Regions from separate parts of the Candidatus Pantoea communis genome, predicted to be linked through region 2. Evidence: predicted binding sites of a transcription regulator. Region 2 holds the regulator's gene; each other region holds the start of a gene.
What was found. Region 2 encodes ArgR, which controls arginine synthesis, uptake and breakdown. Its sites were predicted from a motif close to ANTGAATAAAAATACANT; they were not measured.

Region 1 (10,504 bases), on a different contig from region 2:
ACGCATCCTGTGCTTCGTACTGCGCCCAGCTGGCGGCCATCACGCCGGCATCTTTCGCCGAATCGGAATAACCAATCATCACCATCTGTTTGCCGTTGATGAAACCGCGATACCAATCGATATTCAGCAACTGCGTCATGACGTCATTGGCGTTGTTCAAATCGTCGAGGGTTTCGAACAGTGGCGCTACCGGCATCGCGTAAGGAATACCGGCTTCTTTTAACAGCAAGTGCACCGCCAGCACGTCCGACGGCGTTTTCGCCATCGAAATCACGTAAGAGGCGATGGAACCTTGCGGCGCTTCAGCCACCACTTTACAGGTATCCAGCACTTCGCGGGTGTTGTCGCCCGGCTCCCATTGATGCGGCAGCAGCGGACGTTTGGAGTTCAGTTCACGGATCAGGAACGCCTGTTTGTCGGCTTCTGACCAGCTTTCGTAGTCACCCAGCCCCAGATAGCGCGTCACTTCGGCAATCGCTTCGGTGTGACGGGTGCTCTCCTGGCGGATATCAATACGCACCAGCGGCACGCCAAAGCACTTCACGCGGCGCAGCGTATCCAGCAACTGGCCATTGGCGATGATGCCCATGCCGCACTGTTGCAGAGATTGATAGATGGCGAACAGCGGTTGCCACAGTTGATCGTTCGAGACCAGTAGATCGGCAGGGCGCGGCAGGCGCTCGCCTTTCAAACGACGGCCTAAATAAGCTTGCGTGGTCATCAGCTGGCCACGGATGCGCTTCAGAATCATGCGGTACGGTTCCAGCGCTTCTGGATCGCCGCACAACTCGCGTACTTCATCGCTGCATTCGGACATCGACAGTTCAGAAATCAGCACGCCCACGTCGCGCAGGAACAGATCGGCGGCTTTCCAGCGGCTCAACTGCATCGCATGGCGTGTGATAGGTGCGGTGACGTTCGGGTTACCGTCGCGATCGCCGCCCATCCACGAGGTGAATTTAATCGGCACGAAATCGACGGGCAACTTAATACCAAAGGTCTCTTCAACCTGCTCGTTCAGCTCGCGCAGGAATGCCGGTACGCCTTGCCACAGGCTATTTTCGACCACGGCAAAGCCCCATTTGGCTTCATCAATCGGTGTTGGACGATACTTACGGATTTCATCGGTATGCCAGGCTTGTGCGACCAACTGACGCAGGCGACGCATGACTTGCGTGCGCTCGTAATCGGAGAGATCGCTGTGGTCGAGTTGCTGCAGGCAGCTATTCACTTCGCCCAGCATGTGGATCAGCGTACGTCGGGTGATCTCCGTTGGGTGAGCGGTCAGCACCAGCTCCAGCGACAGTTCTTCGATCGCCTGGCGAATCGAACTTTCGCTGATGTCGTTTTGCTGCTTCAGACGCTCAAAGGTCTTCTTCAGGATTTCCGGATTATTCGCGCCATCGCCGCTGCGGGAGATGGTCTGATACTGCTCTGCCACGTTGGTCAGGTTGAGGAACTGGCTAAACGCGCGTGCAACAGGTAGTAACTCGTCATTAGACAGGTTTTGCAGCGTGTTCAGCAGTTCCTTACGATCGGTGTCATTGCCTGCGCGGGAGGACTTAGAGAGTTTGCGGATGGTTTCCACCCGATCGAGGATGTTCTCTCCCAGTGCATCCTTTATCGTATCCCCGAGCAGTTTGCCGAGCATACTGACATTACTTCGCATTGCGGAATATTGTTCGTTCATTTGACCCTGACACCCTTATCGTCTTGAAAGTACCCTTACACCCAACGGGCATAACATCGTCTTTTATCTAGCCACGGTTCTTCCTGTTCGTCAATTGACTTAAATTGACGATAATTCGCTGCTAACTACCGGAAATTCATAGAATTAACTTGGGGGGAAGCGAGATAAGTTATTCTTATTATCAAATCCCGAACAATGACCGGGCAATTTACTGTTTTAACAGTGAATTGCCCCATCTATTGTTAATCAGTGACAAAAATGCTGAACAACCTGCGTGATAAGCGCATGAGTTGGCTTAATAAATGCGGTATCGATAAATTCATCTGGCTGGTGCGCCTGATTGATCGATCCTGGACCTAAAACCAGCGTTGGACACAATTGCTGGATAAAAGGCGCTTCGGTGCAATAGTTCACCACTTCAGTCGGCACACCCAGCAGTTTCTCTACCACTTTCACCAGCTCATGATCGGCCGGACATTCGTAGCCAGGAATCGGCGGGTGCAGTTCACCTACCGTTAAGCGCCCCGGCCAGCGTTCGCTCACTGGCGCCAATGCTTCATTCAGCAAGCCATCCAAATCGCTCAGAGTTAAGCCCGGCAGCGGACGAATATCCATGTGCAATTCGCAGCAGGCGCAGATACGGTTCGCGGCATCGCCACCGTGAATGTGACCAAAGTTCATGGTCGGGTAAGGAATCGCAAATCCATCGTGGTTATAGCGATTTTTCAGGGTATTGCGCAGTTGCATCAGCTGGGTAATGGATTCATGCATCAGCTCAATGGCGTTCACACCGCGTGAAGGATCGCTGGAGTGGCCTGACTGACCCTGAATACGAATCACGTTCGACAGATGACCTTTGTGCGCGCGCACTGGCTTTAGTGAGGTCGGCTCACCAATGATGGCGCAATCCGGACGCAACTGGGTGGATTCGGAAAAGTACTTCGCACCGGCCATGGTGGTCTCTTCATCGGCGGTGGCGAGGATGTACAGTGGCTTGCTCAGTTTGGTCACGTCAACGTCACGCAGCGCATCCAGAATAAAAGCAAAGAAGCCTTTCATATCCGCCGTACCTAAACCGTATAGCTTGTTGTCGTGCTCGGTCAGGGTGAAAGGATCGCGCGTCCAGCGGCCATCATCATACGGAACGGTATCGGTATGGCCTGCCAGCAGCAGGCCGCCAGCACCCAAACCGCTGCGTGCCAGCATATTGAATTTATGACGCGTACCCGGGACTGGCTGGACTTCAACACTGAAGCCTAAATCGCGGAACCAGCCCGCCAGCAAATTGATTAAAGTTTCATTGCTCTGATCCAGCGCGCTGTCAGTGGCGCTGATCGATGGTGTGGCAATCAGCTGGCGGTAGAGTTCGATAAAAGGTGGTAATTTTGTCTTCACTGTTGACGGTCCTTGGGTTAGGATGTATCAATATTCATGCATTAATAGTGAATAAAAATACAATAACGTCGTTTGCAAGTGAAGCGTAAAATCATCTGCAAACGGCATCGTGGGCAACGGGGCAAAGCCGCGACCCGGAATGAGTGACTGTAAAAAGGGTTACAGCCTGATGTTGAATACGCTGATCGTTGGTGCCAGTGGTTATGCTGGCGTAGAGCTTGCCACTTACCTGAATCGCCATCCGCATATGAACATAACCGCTTTGGCGGTTTCAGCGCAAAGCCCGGACGCCGGAAAATTACTCTCCGATCTGCATCCGCAGCTGAAAGGCATTGTCGATTTGCCGCTGCAGCCGCTGAGTGAGGCTTCCGAGTGGGCAGACAAAGTCGATGTGGTGTTCCTCGCGACCGCGCATGAAGTCAGCCACGATCTGGCACCCGAATTCCTCAAAGCAGGCTGTGTGGTGTTTGACCTTTCCGGTGCGTTCCGTGTCAACGACGATGCTTTCTATACTCAATATTATGGTTTCAGCCATCAACATCAGGATTGGCTGGATAAAGCCGTTTACGGCCTGGCCGAATGGCAGCATGACAAAATCAAAGATGCACAGTTGGTTGCTGTGCCGGGTTGCTACCCAACGGCTGCACAATTGTCATTGAAGCCGCTGGTCGAAGCCGGTTTGCTTAACGATGCACAATGGCCGGTGATCAATGCCACCAGTGGTGTGAGCGGCGCAGGGCGTAAAGCCAACGTCGGCACCAGCTTCTGTGAAGTGAGCCTGCAGCCGTATGGCTTGTTCAATCATCGTCATCATCCTGAAATCGTGGCGCATCTCGGTACGCCTGTGATTTTCACCCCGCATCTGGGTAGCTTCCCGCGCGGTATTCTTTCGACCACCACCTGTCGCCTGAAAGCGGGCGTGACGCAGCAAGACGTGGCGGATGCCTTCCACAAGGCTTACCACGACAAACCGCTGGTGCGTGTGTATGACAAAGGTGTCCCGGCACTGAAAGCCGTGGTCGGCTTGCCGTTCTGCGATATTGGCTTTGCCATGCAGGGCGAGCACCTGATTGTGGTGGCGGCCGAAGATAACCTGCTGAAAGGTGCCTCTTCGCAGGCGGTTCAATGCTTAAACATTCGTTTCGGCTACCCTGAAACATTGTCTCTGATTTAACGGACGGAAACTGCAATGAATCCATTGATTATTAAGCTGGGTGGCGTACTGCTGGATAGCGAAGAAGCGCTGGCCCGCTTGTTTGATGCGCTGCTGGCCTACCGCAATGAACATCAGCGTCCGCTGATCATTGTGCACGGCGGCGGCTGCCTGGTTGACGAGCTGATGAAGAAGCTCGCTCTGCCAGTGAAAAAGAAGAACGGTTTGCGCGTGACGCCAGCCGATCAGATTGACATTATTACTGGTGCCCTGGCGGGTACAGCGAACAAGACCTTGCTGGCCTGGGCGAAGAAATATGGCATTGGTGCCGTTGGCTTATGCCTCGGTGATGCGGGCCTGGTAAACGTGGCGCAGTTCGACGAGGAACTTGGCCATGTGGGCAACGCGACGCCAGGTAATCCAGCGCTGGTGAATACCTTACTGAGCGCGGGCTATATGCCGGTGATCAGCTCCATCGGTATTACTGACGGCGGCGATCTGATGAACGTCAACGCTGACCAGGCAGCGACCGCGCTGGCAGCGACCATTGGTGCTGATTTAGTCCTGCTTTCAGATGTCAGCGGTATTCTCGATGGCAAAGGTCAACGTATCGAAGAGATGACGGCCGATAAAGCACAGCAGCTGATCGATCAGGGCATTATTACTGATGGCATGATCGTTAAAGTGAACGCGGCACTCGATGCCGCACGTACTCTAGGTCGTCCGGTTGATATCGCCAGCTGGCGCCATGCTGAACAGTTGCCAACCCTTTTCAACGGCGTGTCGATTGGCACCCGGATTCTCGCATAATCAAGGATTTAAGATATGAGCTCGCAAAACATCAAAAAAATCGTTCTGGCCTACTCCGGCGGTCTTGATACTTCAGCCATCATTCCATGGTTGAAAGAGAACTACGGTGACTGTGAAGTGGTGGCATTCGTGGCCAACATTGGTCAGGACCCAGCCGATTTGGAAGGCGTAGAGAAGAAGGCGCTGCAGTCTGGTGCTTCTGAGTGCCACGTTGCTGACCTGCGTGAAGAATTCATCAGCGAATACGTGTATCCCGTGCTGCAAACCGGTGCTTTGTACGAAGGCACTTACCTGCTGGGCACCTCAATGGCACGTCCAATCATCGCCAAAGCGCAGGTTGAGCTGGCGCTGAAAGTCGGTGCAGACGCGCTGTGCCACGGTGCGACCGGTAAAGGCAACGATCAGGTGCGTTTTGAAACCACCTACACCGCACTGGCTCCACAGCTGAAAGTGGTTGCGCCATGGCGTGAGTGGGATCTGCGTTCACGTGAAGCACTGTTGGATTACCTGAAAGAGCGCAACATCCCGACTACCGCGTCGCTGGAAAAAATCTACAGCCGTGATGAGAACGCATGGCACATCTCTACCGAAGGCGGCGTGCTGGAAAGCCCAGCCAACGCACCGAACAAAGATTGCTGGGTGTGGACCGTTGATCCACTGGAAGCGCCAGATCAGCCAGAGAACGTCACCGTGACCGTTGAGAAAGGTCGTGTGGTGGCGGTAAACGGCGAGAAGCTGAGCCCGTTCCAGTGTCTGGAAAAACTGAACGTGCTGGGCGCGAAACACGGTGTGGGTCGTATCGACATCGTGGAAAACCGCCTGGTCGGCATCAAATCTCGTGGCTGCTACGAAACGCCTGGCGGCACCATCATGGTCAACGCGCTGCGTGCGGTTGAGCAGCTGGTACTGGATCGTGATAGCTTCAAATGGCGTGAGCAGCTGGGCCATGAAATGTCTTACGTGGTTTACGACGGTCGCTGGTTTGCGCCGCTGCGTAAATCCATCCAGGCCGCTGCCGAATCACTGGCAGAAGAAGTGAACGGCGAAGTGGTACTGCAGCTGTACAAAGGTCACGCTACTGCGATTCAGAAAACCTCGGCGAACAGCCTGTACTCGGAAGAGTTCGCGACCTTCGGCGAAGACGAAGTTTACGACCACAGCCACGCGGGCGGCTTCATCCGTCTGTTCTCTCTCTCTTCACGCATTCGTGCACTGAACGAGCAGAAGAAGTAATACCGCGGCAGATAACACATTTTGCAAGGGCGGCTTCGGGCCGCCCTTTCTATAACAGCATTCAGGAGTAAAGCAGATGGCACTTTGGGGCGGACGTTTTTCGCAGGCAGCAGACCAACGGTTTAAACAGTTCAACGATTCACTGCGTTTTGACTATCGTCTGGCGGAGCAGGACATCACCGGTTCGGTAGCGTGGTCTAAAGCGCTGGTTACCGTGAATGTGCTGAGCAGCGATGAGCAGCAGCAGCTGGAAGGCGCACTGAATGAACTGCTGGCAGAAGTACGCGCCAATCCAGAGCAGATTCTGCAAAGCGATGCCGAAGATATCCATAGCTGGGTAGAAGGCAAGCTGATCGACAAAGTCGGCGCACTGGGCAAAAAACTGCACACTGGCCGTAGCCGTAACGACCAGGTGGCCACCGATCTGAAACTGTGGTGCAAAGAGCAGGTCGCAGTGCTGCTGGACGCCACGCGTGAACTGCAATCAGCCCTCGTTGCCACCGCTGAAGCTAATCAGGACGCGGTGATGCCAGGCTATACGCACCTGCAGCGTGCGCAGCCGGTGACCTTTGCGCACTGGTGCCTTGCCTATGTAGAAATGCTGGCGCGTGATGAAAGCCGTCTGCAGGATACGCTGAAGCGCCTAGACGTGAGCCCGCTGGGCTGTGGCGCACTGGCCGGCACCGCATATGAAATCGATCGCCAGCAGCTGGCGGGCTGGTTAGGCTTTGCCTCTGCTACCCGTAACAGCCTTGATACCGTGTCTGATCGTGACCACGTGCTGGAGCTGCTGTCGGATGCCTCAATCGGCATGATTCACCTTTCACGTTTCGCAGAGGACCTGATTTTCTTCAACACTGGCGAAGCGGGCTTCCTTGAGCTGTCTGACAAAGTGACATCAGGTTCTTCATTGATGCCACAGAAGAAAAACCCGGATGCATTAGAACTGATTCGCGGCAAATGTGGCCGTGTTCAGGGCGCACTGACCGGCATGATGATGACGCTGAAAGGCTTGCCGCTGGCGTACAACAAAGACATGCAGGAAGACAAAGAAGGCCTGTTCGATGCGCTCGATACCTGGGTTGATTGTCTGCATATGTCGGTACTGGTGCTGGATGGCATTCAGGTGAAACGTCCACGTTGTCAGGAAGCGGCCGAGCAGGGTTACGCCAACTCCACCGAACTGGCGGATTATCTGGTGGCCAAAGGTGTACCGTTCCGTGAAGCGCACCACATTGTTGGTGAAACCGTGGTTGAAGCGATCAAGCAGGGCGTGGCGCTGGAAGCATTAAGCCTGGCGCAATTGAAGCAGTTCAGTGCGGTGATTGAGGATGACGTTTATCCGATCCTGTCGCTGCAATCCTGCCTCGACAAGCGTAATGCACAGGGCGGGGTGTCGCCTCAGCAAGTCGCATTTGCCATCGCTGAAGCGAAAAAGCGTTTAGGCTAAAAAAAGAGCGGGCTCCTTTTCGGTAGCCCGCCAACCTCTAGCTTCAGAAATACATATTGTTATAGGCACATCATCAAGGGCTGGCACTCCCGGCCAACACTTTGATTTTTACCGCTGATTGCAGGTGATGCTCGACGTCATCTCAGCGTCTTTTTCAACATTGCTTGCTATGGCCGGTATTATTCCTGTTCATCGCTTGATAGGGCTAATCGTTCATTGCTATTCTATCTATCGCCACGGGCTATCGTGGTTTGGAGGAAATCAATGAACATTCGTGATCTGGAGTATCTGGTTTCGCTTGCGGAGCATCGCCATTTCCGGCGTGCAGCTGATGCGTGTCATGTCAGCCAACCTACCTTGAGCGGTCAGATTCGTAAGCTGGAAGATGAGCTCGGTGTGATGCTGCTGGAGCGTACCAGCCGTAAGGTGTTATTTACCCAGGCTGGACTGTTGCTGGTGGATCAGGCGCGAACTGTGCTGCGCGAAGTCAAAGTGCTGAAGGAGATGGCGAGCCAACAGGGTGAAGCGATGTCCGGACCGCTGCATATTGGTCTGATTCCAACCACTGGCCCGTATTTGCTGCCGCAGATCATTCCCATGCTGCATCAAACCTTCCCTAAACTCGAAATGTACCTGCACGAAGCGCAAACGCAGCAACTGCTGGCACAACTCGACAGTGGCAAACTGGATTGCGCGATTCTGGCGCTGGTGAAAGAGAGCGAAGCCTTTATTGAGGTGCCGCTGTTTGATGAGCCGATGAAGCTGGCGATCTACAAGGATCATCCGTGGCACGATCGCGATCGTGTGCCGATGTCTGATCTGGCGGGTGAAAAGCTGCTGATGCTGGAAGATGGCCACTGCTTGCGCGATCAAGCCATGGGCTTCTGCTTTGAAGCCGGTGCGGATGAAGATACCCATTTCCGCGCAACCAGCCTGGAAACGCTACGCAACATGGTCGCGGCAGGAAGCGGCATTACTTTGCTGCCTTCGCTGGCGGTGCCGAATGAGCGAGTGCGTGATGGCGTGTGCTATCTGCCTTGCTATAAGCCGGTTCCGCAGCGCACGATTGCTTTGGTTTATCGCCCAGGATCACCTCTGCGCAGCCGCTATGAGCAGCTGGCAGAAGCAATCAAAACCCACATGCAGGGTTATCTGGACACGTCGTTAAAACAGGCGGTTTAAGCCGTTTAGCGCCGCGACACGATAGGCCTCGGCCATGGTCGGATAGTTGAAGGTGGTATTCACGAAGTACTCGATCGTGTTGCCGCCGTTCTTCTGCTCCATAATGGCTTGCCCGATGTGAATAATTTCTGCCGCACGTTCGCCAAAGCAGTGAATACCTAAAATCTCTTTGGTTTCACGATGGAACAGAATCTTCAGGCTACCCACGTGCATCCCCACAATCTGCGCACGCGCCAGATGTTTGAACTGCGCACGACCCACTTCGTAAGGCACTTTCATCGCAGTCAGCTGCTGTTCGGTTTTACCCACTGAGCTGATCTCCGGAATGGTATAAATCCCGGTGGGAATATCTTCGATCAAATGAGCTGTGGCTTCACCTTTAATGATCGCCTGTGCCGCAATACGGCCCTGATCGTAGGCGGCTGAAGCCAGACTCGGATAACCAATCACGTCGCCCACTGCATAGATGTGCGGCTGCGCAGTCTGATACATGCTGTTCACTTTCAACAGGCCACGACCATCGGCTTCCAGCCCGACATTTTCCAGCGCCAGTGAATCGGTGTTACCGGTACGGCCGTTGGCATACAGCAGGCAATCCGCTTTCACTTTCTTGCCCGACTTCAGGTGCATGATCACGCCATCACTCACACCTTCAATCTTCTCGAACTCTTCGTTGTGACGAATCACCACGCCGCTGTTCCAGAAGTGATAGGAGAGCGAATCTGACATTTCCTGATCGAGGAATGCCAGCAAACGATCACGGGTGTTAATCAAATCCACCTTGACGTTCAGGCCACGGAAAATAGATGCGTATTCGCAACCAATCACACCGGCACCGTAGATGATCACATGGCCAGGTTCATGATGCAGATTGAGGATGGAGTCGGAGTCGTAAATGCGTGGGTGCGTAAAGTCGACGTCTGCAGGATGGTAAGGACGTGAACCGCACGCAATCACGAATTTTTCTGCGGTTAAGCGTTCGCGGGTGCCATCGGGCTGTTCAACTTCGATGGTGTTGGCATCAACAAAATGGGCATCGCCCTGATAAAGCTCACAACGGTTGCGCTCATAAAATCCCTGACGCATTGCCGTTTGCTGACTGATAACGTTTTCGGTGTGATTCAGAATGTCAGCAAATGAGGAGCGCAGGAGTCGGGTGTGATCGCTATAAAGAGGGTTTTGATTGAACTCGATAATACGGCTGACAGCGTGACGTAAAGCTTTGGAGGGGATGGTCCCCCAGTGAGTACAACCGCCGCCGATATTATGGTAGCGTTCGATCACTGCAATGCGCGCTCCCTGCTTCACCAGGCCCATTGCCGCACCTTCGCCGCCTGGACCTGAGCCAATCACAATGGCATCGTAATCGTAAGACTTTTGCATACCAGTACGTCCTATTTTTCTATCACATTTTTACAACGAGATTCTAACATCTCACCGCGCACTTCTGAATTCTAACAGCGAAAAATCCCCAGTTTTGACAAAGCGTGAGGTACACAGGCGGTCACAAACTTTGCGCCACTGTACGCTGAAAAGTTTGTTATAGTGCCTTCCAGATCACTTAAAAGGCCGGGAAAATGGGCGTCAGGGC
Region 2 (10,504 bases):
AGCTCAACGCGGCCTGAATGTTGCCATCAGTCTCCCAATCATCCCCTGATTCTCAACCCGACGTGCCATGCGGCATGAGGGCAGGTATCGGTGCAATCCGGCAAGGTCGAACTAAGGAACCGTAATGAGTGTGCTTCCGGTATTTGTCGTATTCGGGCTGAGTTTTCCGCCCATCTTCATTGAACTACTGGTTTCTCTGGCGCTGTTCTGGCTGGTGAAACGCGTGCTGACGCCCAGCGGAATTTATGACCTGGTGTGGCATCCGGCACTTTTTAACACAGCGTTGTATTGCTGCGTGTTTTACCTTGTATCCCGTCTATTCGTCTGAGGTTTTTAAGTGAAAGCGCTCATAAGAAAAATCGCGCGTTACGCGATTACTATCCTGCTGGTTATCATCGCAATCGTGATCATCTTCCGCGCCTGGGTGTTCTACACCGAATCGCCCTGGACGCGTGACGCCAAATTCTCCGCTGATGTGGTGGCGATCTCGCCGGACGTGACCGGCCTTATCACTGACGTGCCGGTGCACGACAACCAGCTGGTGAAACAGGGGGATACGCTGTTTGTCGTGGATCGCCCGCGCTACCAGAAAGCGCTGGATGAAGCCCAGGCGGATGTCGAATATTACCAGGCACTCGTCAATGAAAAGCGTCGTGAAGCGGCGCGCCGTAATCAACTCGGCACCAGTGCCATGTCGCGTGAAGCCATCGACCAGGCTAATAACGATCTGCAAACCAGCGAACATCAGCTGGCGAAATCGGTGGCAACGCGCGATCTGGCGGTGATCGACCTGGATCGCACCACCATCAAAGCGCCTTCAGATGGCTGGGTCACTAACCTGAACGTTTATCAGGGCGAGTTCATCACCCGTGGTTCCGTTGCCGTGGCATTGGTACAGCAGCACTCATTCTATGTGCTGGCTTATATGGAAGAGACCAAGCTGGATGGCGTGCGTCCGGGCTTCCGCGCTGAAATCACCCCGCTGGGCAGTAATACCGTATTGCGCGGCACGGTGGACAGCATCGCGGCGGGCGTGACCAACAGCAGCAGCAGCGTGGACAGCAAAGGTATGGCGACCATCGATTCCAACCTCGAATGGGTACGACTGGCACAGCGCGTACCGGTGCGTATTCGTCTTGACGATCAACCGGGCAACCGCTTTCCGGCGGGCACTACCGCCACGGTAGTGATCACCGGTGATAAAGATCGCCAGACCAAAGTCTCGCCGTTGACGCAGTTCTTTAACCGCCTGCGCGAGTTTGGTTAAGCGAGGGCGTTATGATTGAGTTTTTGCGTTTCCCGGTGAAGCTGACATTTGCGCTGGTTGCGGCGCTGATGATTGGCTTTCACTTTAATCTGGAAACGCCGCGTTGGGCGGTGATGACCGCCGGCATTGTTGCTGGTGGTACCGCCTTTGCTGCGGGGGGCGATCCCTATTCTGGCGCACTGCGCTATCGCGGCATTCTGCGCATCATTGGTACATTTATTGGCTGTATTGCCGCCCTCACCATCATGATCGCTACGGTGCGTGCACCGGTGGTGATGCTGCTGCTGTGCTGTTTATGGGCGGGGATGTGCGTCTGGCTCTCTTCGCTGATTAAGGTCGAGAACTCTTACGCATTGGGACTGGCGGGTTACACTGCACTGATAATCGTGATTACTGCCGATGCCAGTGGCGGTTTAACGCTGGCACCCCAGTTTGCCGTTGAGCGTTGCAGTGAAATCGTCATTGGGATTCTGTGTGCGATTCTTGCGGATATGCTGTTTTCGCCGCGCTCGATCAAAAAAGTGATTGATGCAGAAGTCGATTCGCTGCTGGTGGCGCATTACAAACTGCTGCAGCTGTGTGTCGCCCACGCGGATAAAGACGAGGTGGATCGCACCTGGAGCGCGCTGGTACGTCGCACCACGGCACTCAACGGCATGCGCAGCCAATTGCTGATGGAATCTTCGCGCTGGAAAAATACCAGCCGCCGCTTACAGATGCTGAATACGCTGTCGCTGACGTTAATTACGCAAGCCGCTGAAACCTTCCTGATTCAAAACGCTCGTCCGGATTATATTCCGACGCAGTATCGCCTGCTGATTGAGAAAGACGTCCATAACGTCGATGACGTGCATAAGCGTATGAAGGTGATGCGTCGTTTGATCAGCGTCAGCAACAAAAATGTGCCGATGACAGTGGCAAGTTGGGTCGGCGCAGCAACAGAGTATCTGCTGCTGATTAATGGTGTGCGCAGCAACAGCCGTATCACTACGCTGGAAGAGAGCATCCTGCAGCGCGAAGTGGTGATTCAGGCACGTTCGGCGGAAACCCATCATGCGATGATCAACGGCGTGCGTACCTTTGTGGCGACCGCGCTCGGCTCTCTGTTTTGGCTCTATACCGGCTGGACTTCGGGCAGTGGCTGTATGGTGATGCTGGCCGTCATCACCGCGCTGGCGATGCGTATGCCGAATCCGTTGATGATGGCGAAAGACTTCTTCTACGGTATGGCCTTCGCCGTACCACTCGGCATGCTCTACTTCATCTATATCCTGCCAGCTACCCAGCAAAGCGCGTTGTTGTTGTGTATCGCGATTGGCGCACTCGGGTTTATCGGCGGTATCTTCGTGCAACGACGCCAGATTGGTACGTTAGGTGCGTTGATTGGCACCATCAATGTGCTGGTGCTGGATAATCCGATGAAGTTCGAGTTCAACGTCTTCCTCGATAATGCGTTGGGCCAGTGGATCGGCAGCTTTGTGGCGATGATGGTGATTCTGCTGATTCGCGATAAATCCAAAGCACGTACCGGCCGTAAATTGTTGAATCGCTTTATGTATGCGGCTGTGGCGGCCTTGACCACTAATCAGGCGCGCCGTCGCGAGAATCATCTGCCCGCGCTCTATCAGCAGCTGTTCCTGCTGCTCAATCTGTTCCCCGGCGATATCGACAAATACCGCATCGCACTGACGCTGATTATCGGTCATCAGCGACTGCGTAATGCTGAAGTCCCGGTTAACGCGGAGCTTTCGGCTTATCACCGTCAGTTGCGATACACCGCCGATCGCGTGATTTCAGCCACCAGCGATGACAAGCGGCGCTACTACTTTGAGCGTTTGTTGAAGGAACTGGAGATTTATCAGGAAAAGCTCCATCACTATTCGGCACCGGAGAGCGTTACCGAACCGGTGAAACGGCTCTCGTTGATGCTGGATAAATACCAAAACACCCTCATCCAAATCTGAAATCGGCCGCTGCACGTTGCAGCGGCCTTTTTGATCCCACGCTGACACAAAACCCGATGATATTGGCATCTATACTTTCCTGACAGAATGCAAACTAGCAGGAGAAGAATAATGTCCACCTCTCTACAACAACACGCGCTGTTCAAAACCGGCTATTTCGCTGCGGGCCAGTGGCACAACGCCAGTGCCACCTTTGACGTCACTAATCCGGCAACCGGCGAAGTGCTGGCAAAAGTCGCACGCGCGGGTAAGGCGGAAACCGAGCGGGCCATCGCTGCCGCTCAGCAGGCTTTCCCGGCATGGCGTGATAAAACTGCGAAACAGCGCGCGGAGATTCTTAATCGCTGGTATCAACTGATCATTGAGAACAAAAGCTGGCTCGGGCAACTGATGACCGCCGAGCAGGGCAAACCCCTGAAAGAAGCCGAAGGCGAAGTCGAGTACGCCGCCAGCTTTATTCAATGGTTTGCCGAGCAAGCTAAACGTGCCAACGGCGAAATCATCCCGCCGGCGAAACCCGGATCACGCATTTTGGCAACACGTGAACCGATTGGTGTGGTGGCGGCTATCACGCCGTGGAATTTCCCGATGGCGATGCTGACACGCAAGCTTGGCCCGGCGCTGGCAGCAGGCTGTACCGGCATCATCAAACCGGCGAACAATACGCCGCTGTGCGCGTTTGCGTTAGTCGCGCTGGCGCAGGAAGCGGGTGTGCCCGATGGCGTGTTAAATGCGGTGGCGGGCGATACCCATGCCATCAGCGACGCCATTATGTCGAGTCCGGCGGTGCGTAAAATCTCGTTCACCGGTTCAACCGCCGTGGGCAAAACGCTGATGCGCAATGCCGCGGACACCATGAAGAAAGTCTCGATGGAGCTGGGTGGCAATGCGCCTTATATCGTGTTTGAGGATGCGGATATTGATGCGGCGGTACAGGGCGCCATTGCTAACAAATTCCGCAATGCGGGCCAGGTCTGTGTCAGCGTTAACCGCTTTTATGTACACAACGCGGTCTACGATCGTTTCGTCAATCAACTGGCCGATGCCGTGGGCAAGCTGAAAGTGGGTAATGGCGTAGAGGAAGGCGTGATTGTCGGCCCGCTGATCGAGCGCTCGGCGCTGGATAAAGTGGAAGAGCACGTAAAGGATGCGCTGAGCAAAGGCGGTAAGTTGCTGATTGGCGGCGAGCGTCATCCGCTGGGGGGCAACTTCTGGCAGCCGACGGTGATTGCCGAGGCGCATGAGGGGATGAAGCTGGCCCAGGAAGAGACCTTTGGTCCGGTCGCCGCCTGCTTCCGCTTTGATGATGAAGCCGATGTCATTCAGCGCGCCAATAACACGGAATACGGATTAGCCGCCTATTTCTACACGCAAAATCTGCAACGGGTGTTCCGCGTCTCGGCGGCGCTGGAGGCCGGGATGATTGGCATTAATGAGTGTGCCGTATCCACTGAACTGGCACCGTTTGGCGGTGTAAAAGAGTCCGGTTTGGGACGTGAAGGATCGGTGTTGGGAATGGAAGAGTACCTGGAAGTGAAAGCGCTGCATATTGGTGGGCTTGCCTGACGGGCGGCCCTGCCTGCAAGAGGGAATCACGATGAGAACCGAGCGTTTTGATTTTGACGAAATCGTCGATCAAGCCCATTTCTATCGCCAGTTCAGCGATCGTTTTGCGCTGGCGGATCTGGCCATCAGCGATCTTGACGATCTCTGGGATGCGATACTTGGGGAGCAGTTGCCATTGCCGCTGGAAATTGAGTTTGTGAATCTGGGGACAGGGCAGAAACGCCGGTATGGCGCATTAATCCTGCTGTTTGATGAAGCAGAAGAGGAGCTGGAAGGCCAGCTCCGCTTTAATGTGAAGTGACAAGCCGAAAAAGGGCCCCGGCGAGCGGGGCCAAAGGGTTCGTCAGAATTGACGAGGAATTATTTATACAGCTCGGCGGTCACGTGATAGCTATCGCCGGTTTTCGCTTCAATCACTTTATAAGCACTGGCACCTTGTGCATCGGCTTTCTGAGAAAGCTCAGCACGGTAATCCATTGGCGAACCGCCGGTACCGCTGATGGTGATAGTGCTGCCGGTAGGTTGCAGATTTTGCGCCTGCTCATCCGTTACCAGTTGGGCTGCTGATGCACCAAAGGTAAACAAGGAAAGAAGGCTGGCGGCTGCGATGGTTGCTTTGATTTTCATGATTTTTCTCCTCGTTGTAATCAACAACCTGCGGCAAAAGGTGGGTGAGGCGGGTCGTCGATCAATTGTCTGGCGCCATTCAGGCGCCCGACGTTCGATTTAGTCTTATTTGTACAATTCAGCGGTCACGTGGAAGGTGTCGCCGCGATTGTTTTCAATGATGCGATAGTGGCTGGCACCTTGCGCATCAGCTTTCTGAGACAGCTCCTGACGGACGTTGGTCTGGTCGCCGTCAACACCGCTCACGCTGACAGTTTGATTCAGCGGTTGCAGCTGTGCAGCTTGTTCGTTAGAAACCAGGCTGGCGGCACTGGCACCGAAAGACAACACGGAAGCCAGACTTACGATGGCGATAGCTAATTTGGTTTTCATGATTCACTCTCCTGAAATGGGGTTTGGCAACCTGAGAGGCAAATGCGTCTCAAACGGGTCGCCGTTCACACTGCGTCTTGTTCAGTCAACTTATTTATAAAGCTCAGCGGTGGCGTGATAGCTGTCGCCGGTATTCGCTTCGATCACACGGTAGGCTTTAGCACCTTCCTGATCGGCTTTCGCATTCAGCTGCTCATGGATATCCATCGGAGAACCGCCCACGCCGCTCACACTGATGGTGCCGGCAGGTTGCAGATTCGCTGCCTGTTGGGCATTGATAGAATCTGCTGCAAAAGCACCAAATGACAGGGCAGATAGAACACTCAGGGTTGCGATAGTAGTTTTAACGTTCATGGTATTTTTCCTCGTCTTCTGTTTTTATCTTTTTCTTTCGTGTGATTTGCATCACGAAAACAAGTATAGATCTAATCACCCATGAAATTAATATCTGGCTAATAATGTTTGGTTGTTATTCTTTATCCTTATGGCACCTTTTTAGAACTGGAAGTTATTAAAACCGGTTGATTCTTAACCGTTGGCTGTGATTTATTCGTAAAAACAATGATCTGCATCAAATTATCTTTTCGTGCGAAAGATCATGGTCGATCACGCTGGCTGATACGCCATAAGAAGCTATAACCACTGAGCACAATATGTAAAGCAGTGTAAAATAGCGCGAATGGTCAAGAAGGGGAAAAGGTCGTACCAATATTTCGTCGGATGCAGAACCGGCAGCTATATCGATAACTTATTATTAAAAAAGGATTTTGTAACAAGCGTGGCGGGTAACGGATCGTCAGGAAGGATGTTACCGGCAGATGATCTGCCGGTTAAGACCAGGGTTTTATAGTTCCTGTTCGAATAAAACCAGCACGGCATCGTGCAGCTGTTTTACGGAGAAACTGCGCGCAGGGGTAATAAAGATGGTGTCATCCCCCGCGATAGTACCGAGAATGCCTTCCGCTTTACCAAGTGAATCCAGCAGGCGTGCAATCAGCTGCGCAGCACCCGGGCTGGTGTGAATCACCACTAAGGCATCGTTGTAATCGATATCCAGCACCAGATTCTTCAATGGGCTGGTGGTGGTCGGCACGCCAAGTTCGGCTGGCAAACAATAAACCATTTCCATTTTGGCATTACGGGTGCGCACGGCACCAAACTTTGTCAGCATACGAGAAACTTTTGACTGGTTGATGTTCTCGAAGCCGTCTTCCTGCAGCGCCTGTACGATTTCGCCCTGAGAGCTGAATTTTTCTTCTTTTAATAACGCTTTGAACGCTTTGATCAAGTCGTCTTGTTTTGATGGGTTTCGCATAAGCTACCAATAAAAGAGGGGTGCAGCAGGCAACAGGCCAGCAGCAGATAAATTATTATGCATTTAGATGAATTTTTATGCAATAAGCGTAGTGAGCGAATCGCGCTAATCAACTGCGGACAGGCATCATAGCAGAGTTTTGTGTTGCGCCAAAATCGCGGGCTGACGCGCAAAGCGAAGGTTGCAATGTTGTTATAGTATTGAAGTGGTAACAACTATATCGATGATCATTGCCGTCCATTGTCTTCTGGCTGCGATTGTATCATTCAGGCGACTTCTGAAGTGGAGATGTCTCGGGAGCCGATTGCGGCGTCATGTTATTGCGCGACAGGTTTGTCGCTATCGCCTGAGAAGTTGATTAAACTCGTAACCTGATGGATTTTCGGCATATCTCTGCCCCACCTTCATAAGGAGTTCAGGATGAAAGTTGCCGTTCTCGGTGCAGCCGGTGGTATTGGCCAGGCGCTCGCACTGCTGCTCAAAACTCAATTACCCGCAGGTTCCGCTCTCTCACTTTATGATATCGCCCCGGTCACGCCCGGGGTGGCGGTTGATCTCAGCCATATTCCTACCTCTGTGAAGGTGGAAGGGTTTAGTGGCGAAGACGCGACACCTGCGCTGCAGGGAGCCGATATTGTGCTGATTTCTGCGGGTGTGGCACGTAAACCCGGCATGGATCGCGCCGACCTGTTTAACGTTAACGCGGGCATTGTACGTAACCTGATCGAGCAGGTTGCCAGCACCGCGCCGAAAGCGCTGATTGGCGTGATCACTAATCCGGTTAACACCACGGTGGCCATTGCGGCTGAAGTGCTGAAGAAAGCCGGCGTGTATGACAAGAACCGTCTGTTTGGTGTCTCAACCCTCGACATTATCCGCGCCAACACCTTTGTTGCAGCGTTGAAAGGCAAGCAGCCCACCGAGATCGAGGTCCCGGTGGTGGGGGGGCACTCAGGCGTGACAATTTTGCCGCTGCTGTCGCAGGTTAAAGGCATCAGCTTCAGCGAACAGGAAGTGGCTGACCTCACTAAGCGTATTCAAAACGCCGGCACCGAAGTGGTGGAAGCGAAAGCCGGTGGTGGATCGGCGACCTTGTCCATGGGGCAGGCTGCTGCGCGCTTTGGTCTCTCACTGGTGCGTGCGCTGCAGGGCGAAGCAAACGTGGTCGAATGTGCTTATGTTGAAGGGGACGGTGAGTATGCGCGCTTCTTCTCACAACCGCTGCTGATCGGCAAGAACGGTATTGTGGAACGTCGCCCGTTGGGTCCTTTGAGTGCGTTTGAACAGCAGGCGCTCAGCGGCATGCTGGAGACGCTGAAGAAAGACATCGCGCAGGGCGTAGAGTTTGTGAAGTAACGCTCAGCAGAAAAAACAGCGCCCGGAGATTGCCGGGCGTTGTCATTTATAAGCCGCCAGATTTAAAGGTCTGGCTGGACGGTGAGCCATTGCTGGCCGGTGTTTTACGTCCCAGCGTTTCCATACGCACCTGGAATGGTGGGAACGGCATCTCAATACCGTGCTCTTCAAAGCCGCGCAGAATCAACTGATGCAACTCATGACGCAGCGGCATGCGGTGGCCCATCTCAGCTGCGTGCACACGCAATTCAAACAGCTGAATGCCTTGCTGTAAATCTACCAGGAACACATCCGGTGCGGGCATATCCAGCACGTAGGTACAGCGCTCGGCCGCCTGCTTGAGAATGTTGGTGACTTCATCACTGTTGACGTGTGCCGGAGCCGGGATGGTCAGCACCACACGCGTGACAGAATCCGACAACGACCAGTTAACGAACTGCTCAGTGATAAAGGCCTTGTTAGGCACGATGATCTCTTTACGGTCCCAGTCGGTAATCGTGGTGGCGCGGGTATTGATGCGGGTAATGCTGCCGGTCAGATCGCGAATGGTGACGGTATCGCCGATACGAATTGGCTTTTCGAACAAGATAATCAGACCAGAAATAAAGTTGGCAAAGATCTCCTGCATACCAAAGCCCAACCCCAGACCTAACGCCGCCACCAGCCACTGCAGTTTTGCCCACTCAACGCCAATGATCGAGAAGCCGACTAATCCGCCAATCAGCATCAGCACGTATTTGGTCAGGGTAGTGATGGCATAACCGGTGCCAGGTGACAGGCTAATGTGTTGCAGCAACGCCAGTTCCAGCAGGGCAGGCATATTACGCACCAGCTGAGTGGTGATAATGAACACCAGAATGGCAATCAGCACCGCGCCCAGCGTAATCGGCTGCACGCTCTCCACGCCCTGCACTGTGGTGCTGGCATCCCACAGTGGGATGTTGTCGAGGAAACTAAAGGCCGAGTGAATTTCTGACCACAGTACAATCACCGATACCAGCGCAATCAACGTAAGAATAGAGCGCACCAGACGCAACGACTGCGCACTGATCTCATCCAGATCCAGGCTCGGTTCATCGATCTCAATCGTATCGGCGTTGGCGGGAGTCTGTTGCTCTTTCTCTTCTTCACTGCGCGCGCGGTTCGCCAGCATATCGGCACGGCGTTGGCGGGCGCGATCAAAGGCGATGCGACGGCGTTGGATCAGCATCCAGCGGCGGATAATGTGGTAAATCACCAACAGGAAGAACCAAATGCCTACCGAGGTTTCCAGGCGCGCCAGCAGCGCCTGCGCGGTCGCCAGATAGCCGATGCAGGAAGCCAACGCCGCTACCAGCGGGATGGCAATCATCAGGTTCCACAGAATACGGTTAACGAAGTTGTCGCCGTTGCCCTCTTTATCCAGATACAGCGGAATGCCTGCACGTTTGAGGCTGACGGTGACAATACTTAACGCACCGCAAATCAAAATGAAGCACAGGCGACCGAGCGTGCCGGAGAACTGTGGATCGTCGAGATTGGCAAAGGCAATCAGCAGCATGATCAGCGGCACAATCAGGCCAACCGTCAGCGAGTAGTAACGCATGGCACGCGCGACTCGCGCCTGCGGCCAGCGGAAGTGCACCACAAATAGCCCATCATGACGCGCAAAAGCAGCGCTGATCATAAAGGCCCACAGCAGCGGCAGCGTGGCAGTGATGCCATCTCCAATCGCAACGGCAAACGGATAAGGCCAGGCGTGCTGCAAACCAAAGCCCAGCGCTGCCCACAATACCGGCAGCGGCACGGCGACCAGAATTGACCAGAACACAGTGCGCAACGTCAGGCTAAAGCGGTCCTGGGTCACTTTGCCCACTTTGCTGGCGGAACGCGCCATAAAAGCATTGTAATGACGGCGCGAGCTGATGCTAAAGCCCACTAACAGCACTGCGCAGATGATTGGCATCACGGTTTCTTTGCTGGTAAACATCATCGCCAGCGCTTTACCGAGTTGCCCTAAGGTATCCAGCGACAGCAGGCGGGTTAAGTCACGCGCCA
Region 3 (10,504 bases), on a different contig from region 2:
CAGGAGCAGCTGGAATCCAATTTTGCCGATATGGCAAACATTGGCGGCCGTCCGGGTGGTGCTATCACCGCAGCCTGCTTCCTCGCACGCTTTGCCCGTAAATTTAACTGGGCGCACCTGGATATCGCCGGTACCGCATGGCGCTCTGGCAAAACCAAAGGCGCCACCGGTCGTCCAGTTCCGCTGCTGTCGCAGTTCCTGTTGAACCGCGCAGGATTGAACGGCGACGATTAATCGCGGTTCAAAGATAGACGTATGAACTCATGGGGCGCAAAATGCGCCCCACTGTCATTAATGGAAATAAGCTTGCCATGAAAAACGCCACTTTCTATGTGATGGAGTCGGAAAACGCCAGCGACGGCCTGAGCGCCATCGAAGCACTGGTGTGCGATCTGGCCGAAACACGCTGGCGTGACGGCAAACGCATTCTGATTGCCTGCGAGAATGAAGACCAAGCTAATCGTCTGGATGAAGCGCTCTGGCAGCGTCCCGCCAACGCCTTTGTGCCGCACAATCTGGCGGGTGAAGGCCCGCGTTACGGCGCACCGGTAGAATTGGCCTGGCCGCAGCGCCGCGGCAGTTCCCCGCGTGACCTGCTGATCAGCCTGCTGCCACAGTTCGCAGATTTTGCTACTGGTTTCCATGAAGTGATAGACTTTGTTCCTTACGAAGAATCCTTAAAACAACTGGCGCGCGATCGCTACAAAACGTATCGCAGCGTTGGTTTCCAATTGAATACGGCGACGCCACCTCCGCCGCAAACGACAGTGTAGAAATGGAAAAGACATATAACCCGCAAGATATCGAGCAGCCGCTCTACGAGCACTGGGAACAGCAGGGCTACTTTAAACCGAATGGCGACACCAGCCAGGAAAGCTTTTGCATCATGATCCCGCCGCCGAACGTCACCGGCAGCTTGCATATGGGTCACGCTTTCCAGCAGACCATCATGGATACCATGATTCGTTACCAGCGTATGCAGGGTAAAAACACCCTGTGGCAGGCAGGTACTGACCATGCCGGTATCGCGACGCAGATGGTGGTTGAGCGCAAGATCGCCGCTGAAGAGGGCAAAACTCGCCAGGATTACGGCCGTGATGCTTTCATCGACAAAATCTGGCAGTGGAAAGCAGAGTCTGGCGGCACTATTACCCGTCAGATGCGTCGTCTTGGCAACTCCGTGGATTGGGAGCGCGAACGCTTCACCATGGATGAAGGCCTGTCGAATGCGGTGCGTGAAGTCTTCGTGCGCCTGTATAAAGAGAATCTGATTTACCGTGGCAAACGCCTGGTGAACTGGGATCCTAAACTGCGTACCGCGATCTCCGACCTGGAAGTGGAAAACCGCGAGAGCAAAGGCTCAATGTGGCATATCCGCTACCCGCTGGCGGATGGCGTGAAAACCGCAGAAGGCAAAGATTATCTGGTGGTCGCCACCACTCGTCCGGAAACCCTGCTGGGCGATACCGGCGTGGCGGTGAACCCGGAAGATCCGCGCTATAAAGATCTGATCGGTAAAGAACTGATCCTGCCGCTGGTGAACCGTCGCATTCCGATCGTCGGCGATGAGCACGCGGACATGGAAAAAGGCACCGGCTGCGTGAAGATCACCCCAGCGCATGACTTCAACGACTATGAAGTCGGTCGTCGTCACAAGCTGCCAATGATCAACATCCTGACCTTTGATGGCGATATCCGCGAGCGTGCGGAAGTGTTCGACACCAACGGTGAAGTCAGCGACGAATGCGCCGATGAGATCCCAGCGCAGTTCCAGAAAATGGAGCGTTTCGCGGCGCGTAAAGCCATGGTGGCTGCGGTTGATGAACTCGGCCTGCTGGATGAAATCAAACCACACGATCTGACCGTGCCTTACGGCGACCGTGGCGGCGTAGTGATCGAGCCGATGCTGACCGACCAATGGTATGTGCGCACCGCTCCACTGGCGAAAGTTGCGGTAGAAGCGGTCGAAAACGGCGACATCCAGTTTGTGCCAAAACAGTATGAAAACATGTACTTCTCATGGATGCGTGACATTCAGGATTGGTGCATCTCGCGTCAGCTGTGGTGGGGACATCGCATCCCGGCCTGGTATGACAACGACGGCAACGTCTATGTCGGCCGTACTGAAGCCGAAGTGCGTCAGGAAAATAACCTGGCTGACGTTGTGGTACTGCGCCAGGACGACGACGTGCTGGATACCTGGTTCTCATCAGGTCTGTGGACCTTCTCGACCCTTGGCTGGCCAGAGAATACCGAAGCACTGCGTACCTTCCACCCAACCAGCGTGCTGGTGAGCGGCTTCGACATCATTTTCTTCTGGATTGCGCGCATGATCATGCTGACCATGCACTTCATCAAAGATGAAGACGGCAAGCCACAGGTGCCGTTCAAAACCGTCTACATGACCGGTTTGATTCGTGATGAAGAAGGCCAGAAGATGTCCAAGTCGAAAGGCAACGTCATCGATCCACTGGATATGATCGACGGCATTTCGCTGGAAGACCTGCTGGAAAAACGCACCGGTAACATGATGCAGCCGCAGCTGGCTGAGAAGATCCGCAAGCGTACCGAGAAGCAGTTCCCGGACGGCATTGTGGCTTCCGGCACCGATGCCCTGCGCTTCACCCTGGCGGCACTGGCCTCAACCGGTCGTGACATCAACTGGGACATGAAGCGTCTTGAAGGTTATCGCAACTTCTGTAACAAGCTGTGGAACGCCAGCCGCTTCGTGCTGATGAACACCGAAGAGCACGATTGCGGGCAGAACGGCGGCGAACTGAAGCTGTCACTGGCGGATCGCTGGATTCTGACCGAATTCAACAGCACCGTGAAAGCCTATCGTGAAGCGCTGGACAGCTATCGCTTTGATATCGCAGCCAACATTCTGTATGACTTCACCTGGAACCAGTTCTGTGACTGGTATCTGGAGCTGACCAAGCCGGTCATGAGCAACGGCAGCGAAGCGGAACTGCGCGGCACGCGTAATACGCTGGTCACCGTGCTGGAAGCGGTCTTACGCCTGGCGCACCCAATCATTCCTTACATCACCGAAACCATCTGGCAGCGTGTGAAAGGTCTGAAGAATATCGATCACGACACCATCATGCTGCAGCCGTTCCCGCAGTTTGACGCGGCAAAAGAAGATGCGGAAGCCAAAGCGGATATCGAGTGGATCAAGCAGGCGATCGTGGCAGTGCGTAACATCCGTGCTGAAATGAACATCGCACCGGGTAAACCGCTGGATGTGCTGCTGCGTGACTGCTCGCCAACCGCGCAGCGTCGTGTCGATGAGAACCGTAGCTTCCTGTCACGTCTTGCGCGTCTGGAAAGCCTGACCATTCTGCCTGCGGGCGAGAAAGGTCCGGTCTCGGTCACCAAGATCGTCGAAGGCGCTGAGTTGCTGATCCCAATGGCGGATCTGGTCAACAAAGAAGCCGAGCTGGAGCGCCTGGCGAAAGAGTTGACCAAGCTGGATGTCGAGATTGAGAAGATCCAGGTCAAACTGGCGAACGAAGGCTTTGTTGCACGTGCACCGGAAGCGGTGGTGGCGAAAGAGCGCGAGCGCATCGTTGAGCTGGAACAATCAAAAGCAAAACTGATTGAACAGCAGGGCGTGATTGCGGCATTGTAAGCGCATCAGTCCAATTGCTAAATCATAGCCGGGCACTGCCCGGCTTTTTTACACCGGAAGAAAATGATGACCACCGCTACGCCACTGAATTTACAGGTGCGCCCGATTGTTGCGGCCGATAATCCGCTGATTGCGCAAGTGATCCGTGATGTCTCCGCAGAGTTTGGCCTGACCGCCGACAAAGGTTACACCGTGTCCGATCCGAATCTGGATCGCCTGTTCGAGTTGTACAGCGAAGCGAACAGCGCTTACTGGATCGTCGAGCATGAGGGACGTGTTGTGGGCGGCGGCGGCGTGGCACCTTTGGCGTGTAGCGCACCGGACATCTGCGAATTGCAGAAGATGTACTTCCTGCCCCAAGTGCGCGGTTTAGGGCTGGCGCGTGCGCTGGCGTTGCGGGCGATGGAGTATGCGCGTCAGCAGGGTTTCCGTCGCTGCTATCTGGAAACCACCGGCACGCTCACCCGCGCGATTAAGCTGTATGATTCATTGGGTTTTGAGCTGATCGACAGCGCGATGGGCTGTACCGGGCACGGCGATTGTGAAGTGCGGATGCTGAAAGTGTTGTGATGTAAAAGCGGTGCGCAGATTTGCGCACCCAACTTAGTAAGCAGGCACACCGCTATGGAAACGCAGCTCACCATCCGGCTCGCTGATTAAGCGCGCTTCCGCTGCACCAAACGCCTGCACGCGCGGGGCAATGTCCTTCGCTGAAATCTGCTCCGCCAGCTTCAAATAATCCTGATAGTGACGCGCTTCAGAACGCAGCAGCGAAATATAGAACTTCTGCAGCTGTTCATCCAGATACGGCGCCAGGCTGGCAAAACGCTCGCAGGATCGCGCTTCGATATAGGCCCCGCAAATCAGCTTATCCACCAGCGCTTCAGGTTCAAAGGTACGGATTTCACGAATCAGTCCTTTGGCATAGCGGCTGGCTGTGATTTTGCGATACGGCAAACCACGCGACTGCATGATTTCCCACACCTGATAAAAATGATGCAGCTCTTCTTTGATCAGCAGAATCATCATCTCGACCAAATCATCCGCCCACGGCAGTTCGTTACGCACAATGATGCTCTTGGTCAGATTTTTATGCGCGTTAATGAAGTTGCTGTCTGGTTCTTCGCGGTAGATGAAATCTTCGTATGGCTTGAGCCACGCCAGAATGGCATCGCCACTGGGTTTATCGGCCACATACTTACGAATGATAAACACCGCGGTTTGTGCCGCTTTTAACTCGCACACCATGTGATCGGTCAACAACAGCGTCAGGTTTTCCGGCTTGCGCGCTTCGTCAATCCACGCTTGTGGCGTGCGGCAGTGCAGAAATTCATAAATGGGTTCTAACAGGGGAGCGTAATTCATCGGCGTTCTTTATCTGGCGGGGAAGTGGTTCTGGGCGGCGAGCGCCGCCCGTTTAAGACCTAGTGACGCACACCGTCGTCTTCTTCGTCATCGATGAAATCACCATCGTCGTCTTCATCTTCCGCGTCCGGGTCTTCGAAGTAAGTGCCCCAGCCGTCGTAATCGACGTTGAACTTACCGGCCAGATTCACCAGTTGCTCAACTTGTGCATCAATCAGCTCTGGCTTCAATGCGCCTTCGCTCAGGATATCCACACACATCACCGTGCCGCCCTCTTCCAGCTCCAGCTCTTCTGGCTCACTCACTTCAAAGCCCAGTTTGAAAGCCTCAACCGCGACTTTCTCCAGTGAGTCGAAGTTGTTGCAAGAGAGGTGATGCTCGATAGTGTAAAGCGCATCCGGATCGCTGCCGTCTTCCAGCAACTCTTCAATGATCAGGCGGGTTTCTTCGCGCTGTTCTTCCAGCAATGCTTCATATGCCATGTGCGTGTCCTCAAAATGTTCGACGTGAATGCAATTATTTTCCCACACTGCCTCGCGCGCCACTACACAAAACGGAAAGTTTCTTAACGTCGGGGTTGAAAATGCATATTCATACGGTTAGATTGAATTTTAATTCATTATTAGTCCCCATCTGGAGCGCTGTATGAGTCAGCTGTATTCGAGACACTTCCTGAGATTGCTGGATTTCACACCCGCCGAAATCGCTAACCTGTTAAGTCTGGCAGGTGAATTAAAACACGCTAAGAAAAATGCTACCGAAACGCAGTACCTGAAAGGCAAGAATATCGCGCTCATCTTCGAAAAAGACTCGACCCGTACCCGATGCTCTTTCGAAGTTGCCGCATACGATCAGGGCGCTAACGTCACTTACCTCGGCCCAAGCGGCAGCCAGATCGGCCATAAAGAGTCGATGAAAGACACCGCGCGCGTATTAGGCCGCATGTATGATGGCATTCAGTATCGTGGCTTCGGCCAGGAACTGGTGGAAACGCTGGCGGAATTTGCCGGTGTGCCGGTGTGGAACGGATTGACCACGGAATTCCACCCGACGCAGTTGCTGGCAGATTTGCTCACCATGCAAGAACATCTGCCAGGTAAACCATTGAGCGATATGACGTTGGTGTATGTGGGTGACGCACGTAACAATATGGGCAACAGCATGCTGGAAGCGGCAGCTCTGGTAGGGCTGGACCTGCGCCTGGTGGCACCGAAGGGTTGCTGGCCGGAAGAGCAGTTGGTTGAACAGTGTCGCGTTGCAGCACAGAAAACCGGTGGCAAAATCACCCTGACCGAAGAGATTGCCGAGGGCGTACAAGGTGCGGATTTCATCTACACTGATGTGTGGGTGTCGATGGGTGAAGCGAAATCGGTATGGGAAGAGCGTATCGCCCTGCTGCGTCCGTATCAGGTAAATAGCGCGATGCTGGCGCTGACCGGCAATCCACAGGTGAAATTCCTGCACTGCCTGCCCGCCTTCCATGATGATCAAACCACGCTGGGCCGTCAGATGGCTGAACAGTATGGTCTGAAAGACGGCATGGAAGTGAGTAACGAGGTGTTTGAATCGGCGCACAGCATCGTTTTCGATCAGGCCGAAAACCGCATGCATACCATCAAAGCGGTGATGGTCGCCACGCTGGGTAACCCATAAAGCAAACGTTTACCTTGCGGCGATTTCTGCTTGATGCAAATCAGTGAATGCGTATAATGCGCCACAATTTGCCGGAGGAAACATGCAACAGCGCAGCGCACAATTTGCCGCTCTATCCCGCCTGACCACAGGCGATGCCGCTGTTTCTTTCCGTCAACCATTGATCGTAAAAAAAGCCCCTTAAGCAGGGGCTTTTTTTTGTCCGCAATCCGGCAGCGCAGAGGAGAACGCTATGGCCAACCCGCTATATCGCAAGCACATTATTTCCATTAACGATCTCAACCGCGAAGAACTGGAGCTGGTGTTACACACCGCTGCCCAGCTCAAGGCTCATCCCCAGCCGGAACTGCTGAAGCACAACGTGATCGCCAGCTGCTTCTTTGAAGCCTCGACGCGCACCCGCCTTTCGTTTGAAACCGCTATGCATCGTTTGGGTGCTTCAGTGGTGGGCTTCGCCGACGGCAGCAATACCTCGCTGGGTAAGAAAGGCGAAACGCTGGCCGACACCATTTCGGTGATCAGCACTTATGTCGATGCGATTGTGATGCGTCATCCGCAGGAAGGCGCCGCGCGCCTGGCGACTGAATTCTCCAGCGGCATTCCAATTCTCAATGCCGGTGACGGTGCCAACCAGCACCCGACGCAAACCCTGCTGGATCTGTTCACCATCCGTGAAACCCAGAGCCGCCTCGACAACCTGAATGTGGCGATGGTCGGTGACCTGAAATATGGCCGTACCGTGCACTCGCTGACCCAGGCGCTGGCGAAATTCACCGGCAACCGTTTCTACTTTATCGCGCCGGATGCGCTGGCGATGCCGGCCTACATCACCGATATGCTGGATGAGCAGAACATTGTCTGGACGCGCCACGACACCATCGAAGAAGTGATGCCGGAACTCGACATCCTGTATATGACCCGTGTGCAGAAAGAGCGTCTCGACCCGTCTGAGTACGCCAACGTCAAAGCACAGTTCATCCTGCGCGCGGCCGATTTAGCCGGCGCTCGCGACAACATGAAAGTGCTGCATCCGTTGCCGCGTATTGACGAGATCACCACTGACGTCGATAGCACGCCGCACGCCTGGTATTTCCAGCAGGCGGGCAACGGCATCTTCGCCCGCCAGGCTCTGCTGGCACTGGTACTGAATAGCGAACTGGCCCTGTAAGGAGAAACCGATGACTCACGATAATAAATTGCAGGTTGAAGCCATCAAGCGTGGCACGGTAATCGACCATATTCCTGCGCAGGTCGGTTTTAAATTACTGTCGCTGTTTCGCCTGACCGAGACCGACCAGCGCATCACCATTGGACTGAATCTGCCTTCAGGTGAGATGGGGCGCAAGGATTTGATTAAGATCGAGAATACCTTCCTGACCGATGATCAGATTAACCAGCTGGCGGTGTATGCGCCTCACGCCACGGTTAACCGTATTGATGAATACGAAGTAGTAGCGAAAATCGCCCCGACCTTACCGGACCGTGTCGAACGTGTGCTGACCTGCCCGAACAGCAACTGCATTAGCCGCAGTGAGCCAGTATTCAGCAGCTTCGCGGTGAAACAGCGTGACGATGATGTGCACCTGAAGTGCAAATATTGCGAGAAAGAGTTCGCGCGCCACGTGGTGCTCGGTCACTGGTAATCGTGCTTATCGTCCCTATAATGGGGCGAACCAATACGCGGCTGACAAAGGTCGGCTGCGCACTTTTAAGGAGAAACAATGTCTCGCGAAATCAGCACAGAAAAAGCACCCGCAGCAATTGGCCCTTATGTGCAGGGCGTGGATCTCGGCAGCATGATCATCACTTCAGGCCAGATCCCTGTTGATCCGGCGACCGGTGCCGTGGCAGATGATGTGTCTGCGCAGGCGCGTCAGTCACTGGAGAACGTGAAGGCGATCGTGGAAGCTGCTGGCCTGAAAGTGGGCGACATTGTGAAAACCACCGTGTTCGTGAAAGATCTCAATGACTTCGCCACCGTTAACGCCACTTACGAAGCCTTCTTCACCGAGCACGATGCCAGCTTCCCAGCACGTTCTTGTGTGGAAGTGGCGCGTCTGCCAAAAGACGTGAAGATCGAGATTGAGGCGATTGCCGTACGTCGTTAAGTAAAGGCAATGCGCAATAAATTGCGCCGCTACAAATTTGTACTCAACTGTGGCGGCGCGATGAGTGTGTTAGAACATCACCTTAGCGACATCAATGCATGGCGTGCTCTTCACCCCCGTAGCGACGTAATTCCATGGTGTGCCATCCCCTCGTAGCGGCGTGATTGATCGCGCATCCGTTTATTTAGACGACCTCAGCAGCTTCTCTAGCGGCCTGACCAGCGCCAGCACGGTTTCATCCTGCACCTCGGCAGCGGCATCCAGTTTGGCATGCATCTCGGCCACTTCGCTGGCACCGTACGCCTGATTACGCTGCATCGCATTGACCAAATCGATGCCCATGCGGCTCAGTTGCGCCACCTGTTGAACCTGCTGCTGCAGCGGCTTGAGCTGATAGCTGCTCAGAATCAGCGGCATCACCGCGTCACTGTTGTTCTGCCAGCGCTGTAACTGCTGACGAATAACGTTGGCCGCCATGCGATCCTCACGATTGGCGATCAGTGCATCGACTTGTTTATCCAGTAACCGCACCGGTTCGCTTTCGGCAGGCAGTACATCCGCCAGACGATTGAGCGGCTCGAAATAGTCATAGTGCCCTGCCTGGAATTTCAGGTGCTGACGCGTGTAATACTGCGCCGGTTCCAGCACCTCCGCCAGCACGCGCAGCGGCGTGATATCGCTGGTGTTGGCCAGTCGCATCATCTGCACCTCCGCCTGCTGATGCTGCTGTAATCCCACCGACACCGTGCCCCAGCGATCCACCGCGTTTAAGCGTTGGTACATGTTGTCGCTGTCGGTGACATCCTTCGCCGACCACAGGCGCTCAGCCACCACAAAGGCACGCGGCCATAAACGCGTATCAATTACCCGGCTGTTGACGTTTTCCGCCCACAGCGCTGCTTCACCGCCAATCAGGTTGTTTTGCATTTGCTCAGGCGCTGGCACTGAAGGCTGAATACCGGTCGGCACCTGTGCCAGCTTGCTGCCCTCAGCGGGATAGCGCACATTGCCCACCAGCATGTAACCGGTCAGTTTGTCCTGCGTCAGAGTGACCATTGGCTGAAACGGCCCCATCCAGGTATCGACGCTAAAGGTCAACTGCGTGGGCGACAGCCAGCGAATATCACTCACCATACGCCGCGCTTTGCCGCTGAAATCAATAAAGCCACGCCAGCCGTTTTTAGCTTCCACCAGAGTGAAACTGCCTTTGACCGGGCTGCCCTTCAAACGCGGCATGGTGAACTGCCAGCTCTGCGCTTGCTCGTCGGCTTGAATCTGATCCTGACCCTGGAGTCCCTGCGGCCAGGGATCGTTGCGGTAGTGGTAGGCTGCGGTTTGCGGTTGATCGAGATAGAAACCGGTTGAGAGAATGCCACGGAAATCGTGCTTCGCCACCTCACCTAACGCATCCTGCCCCTGCCAGGACTGGATCAAAATGCTTTTCGGCAGATCCGGATGGTAAACCTCATCCCAGCCAATCATGCGACGTTGATGCGCTTCCAGGATCTTCTCCACCCGCTGATTGAACCACGCCTGTAATGCGTGCGTGTCTTTCAGACCATGGTCACGCATAAACTGCTGAATTTTCGGCGAGTCATTCCATTGGGTCGGATCCACTTCATCGCCGCCGATATGGATATAAGGATCGGGGAAGATCGCCGTAACCTCGCCCATTAGCGTATCGATGAAGGTGAAGACCGCTTCGTTGCTGGGATCGAGCAGCGGTTTAAACACGCCCCAGCCGCGT

Region 1: argC (N-acetyl-gamma-glutamyl-phosphate reductase) is a predicted target of ArgR. The motif match lies at 3,132-3,149, and genes of this name have one in related genera.
Region 3: argF (ornithine carbamoyltransferase) is a predicted target of ArgR. The motif match lies at 5,600-5,617, and genes of this name have one in related genera.

The regions. Positions count from the first base shown of each region.
Region 1 is NZ_VWXC01000018.1:5,536-16,039, reverse strand. Features, by position in the region: gene ppc (phosphoenolpyruvate carboxylase) at 1-1,690, opposite strand, end outside; gene argE (acetylornithine deacetylase) at 1,937-3,085, opposite strand; gene argC (N-acetyl-gamma-glutamyl-phosphate reductase) at 3,255-4,259, shown strand; gene argB (acetylglutamate kinase) at 4,275-5,048, shown strand; gene F3J37_RS20525 (argininosuccinate synthase) at 5,064-6,281, shown strand; gene argH (argininosuccinate lyase) at 6,358-7,731, shown strand; gene oxyR (DNA-binding transcriptional regulator OxyR) at 7,996-8,913, shown strand; gene sthA (Si-specific NAD(P)(+) transhydrogenase) at 8,896-10,296, opposite strand; gene fabR (HTH-type transcriptional repressor FabR) at 10,491-10,504, shown strand, end outside.
Region 2 is NZ_VWXC01000031.1:16,589-27,092, forward strand. Features, by position in the region: gene aaeX (p-hydroxybenzoic acid efflux pump operon protein AaeX) at 125-328, shown strand; gene aaeA (p-hydroxybenzoic acid efflux pump subunit AaeA) at 338-1,267, shown strand; gene aaeB (p-hydroxybenzoic acid efflux pump subunit AaeB) at 1,279-3,231, shown strand; gene F3J37_RS25950 (NAD-dependent succinate-semialdehyde dehydrogenase) at 3,343-4,797, shown strand; gene F3J37_RS25955 (barstar family protein) at 4,829-5,098, shown strand; gene yhcN (peroxide/acid stress response protein YhcN) at 5,158-5,424, opposite strand; gene F3J37_RS25965 (YdgH/BhsA/McbA-like domain containing protein) at 5,530-5,796, opposite strand; gene yhcN (peroxide/acid stress response protein YhcN) at 5,887-6,150, opposite strand; gene argR (transcriptional regulator ArgR) at 6,641-7,111, opposite strand; gene mdh (malate dehydrogenase) at 7,532-8,467, shown strand; gene mscM (miniconductance mechanosensitive channel MscM) at 8,514-10,504, opposite strand, start outside.
Region 3 is NZ_VWXC01000021.1:85,146-95,649, forward strand. Features, by position in the region: gene pepA (leucyl aminopeptidase) at 1-234, shown strand, start outside; gene F3J37_RS22565 (DNA polymerase III subunit chi) at 312-773, shown strand; gene F3J37_RS22570 (valine--tRNA ligase) at 776-3,631, shown strand; gene F3J37_RS22575 (GNAT family N-acetyltransferase) at 3,695-4,201, shown strand; gene miaE (tRNA isopentenyl-2-thiomethyl-A-37 hydroxylase MiaE) at 4,235-4,996, opposite strand; gene rraB (ribonuclease E inhibitor RraB) at 5,056-5,478, opposite strand; gene argF (ornithine carbamoyltransferase) at 5,642-6,649, shown strand; gene pyrB (aspartate carbamoyltransferase) at 6,882-7,817, shown strand; gene pyrI (aspartate carbamoyltransferase regulatory subunit) at 7,828-8,292, shown strand; gene ridA (2-iminobutanoate/2-iminopropanoate deaminase) at 8,371-8,757, shown strand; gene F3J37_RS22610 (beta-N-acetylhexosaminidase) at 8,938-10,504, opposite strand, start outside.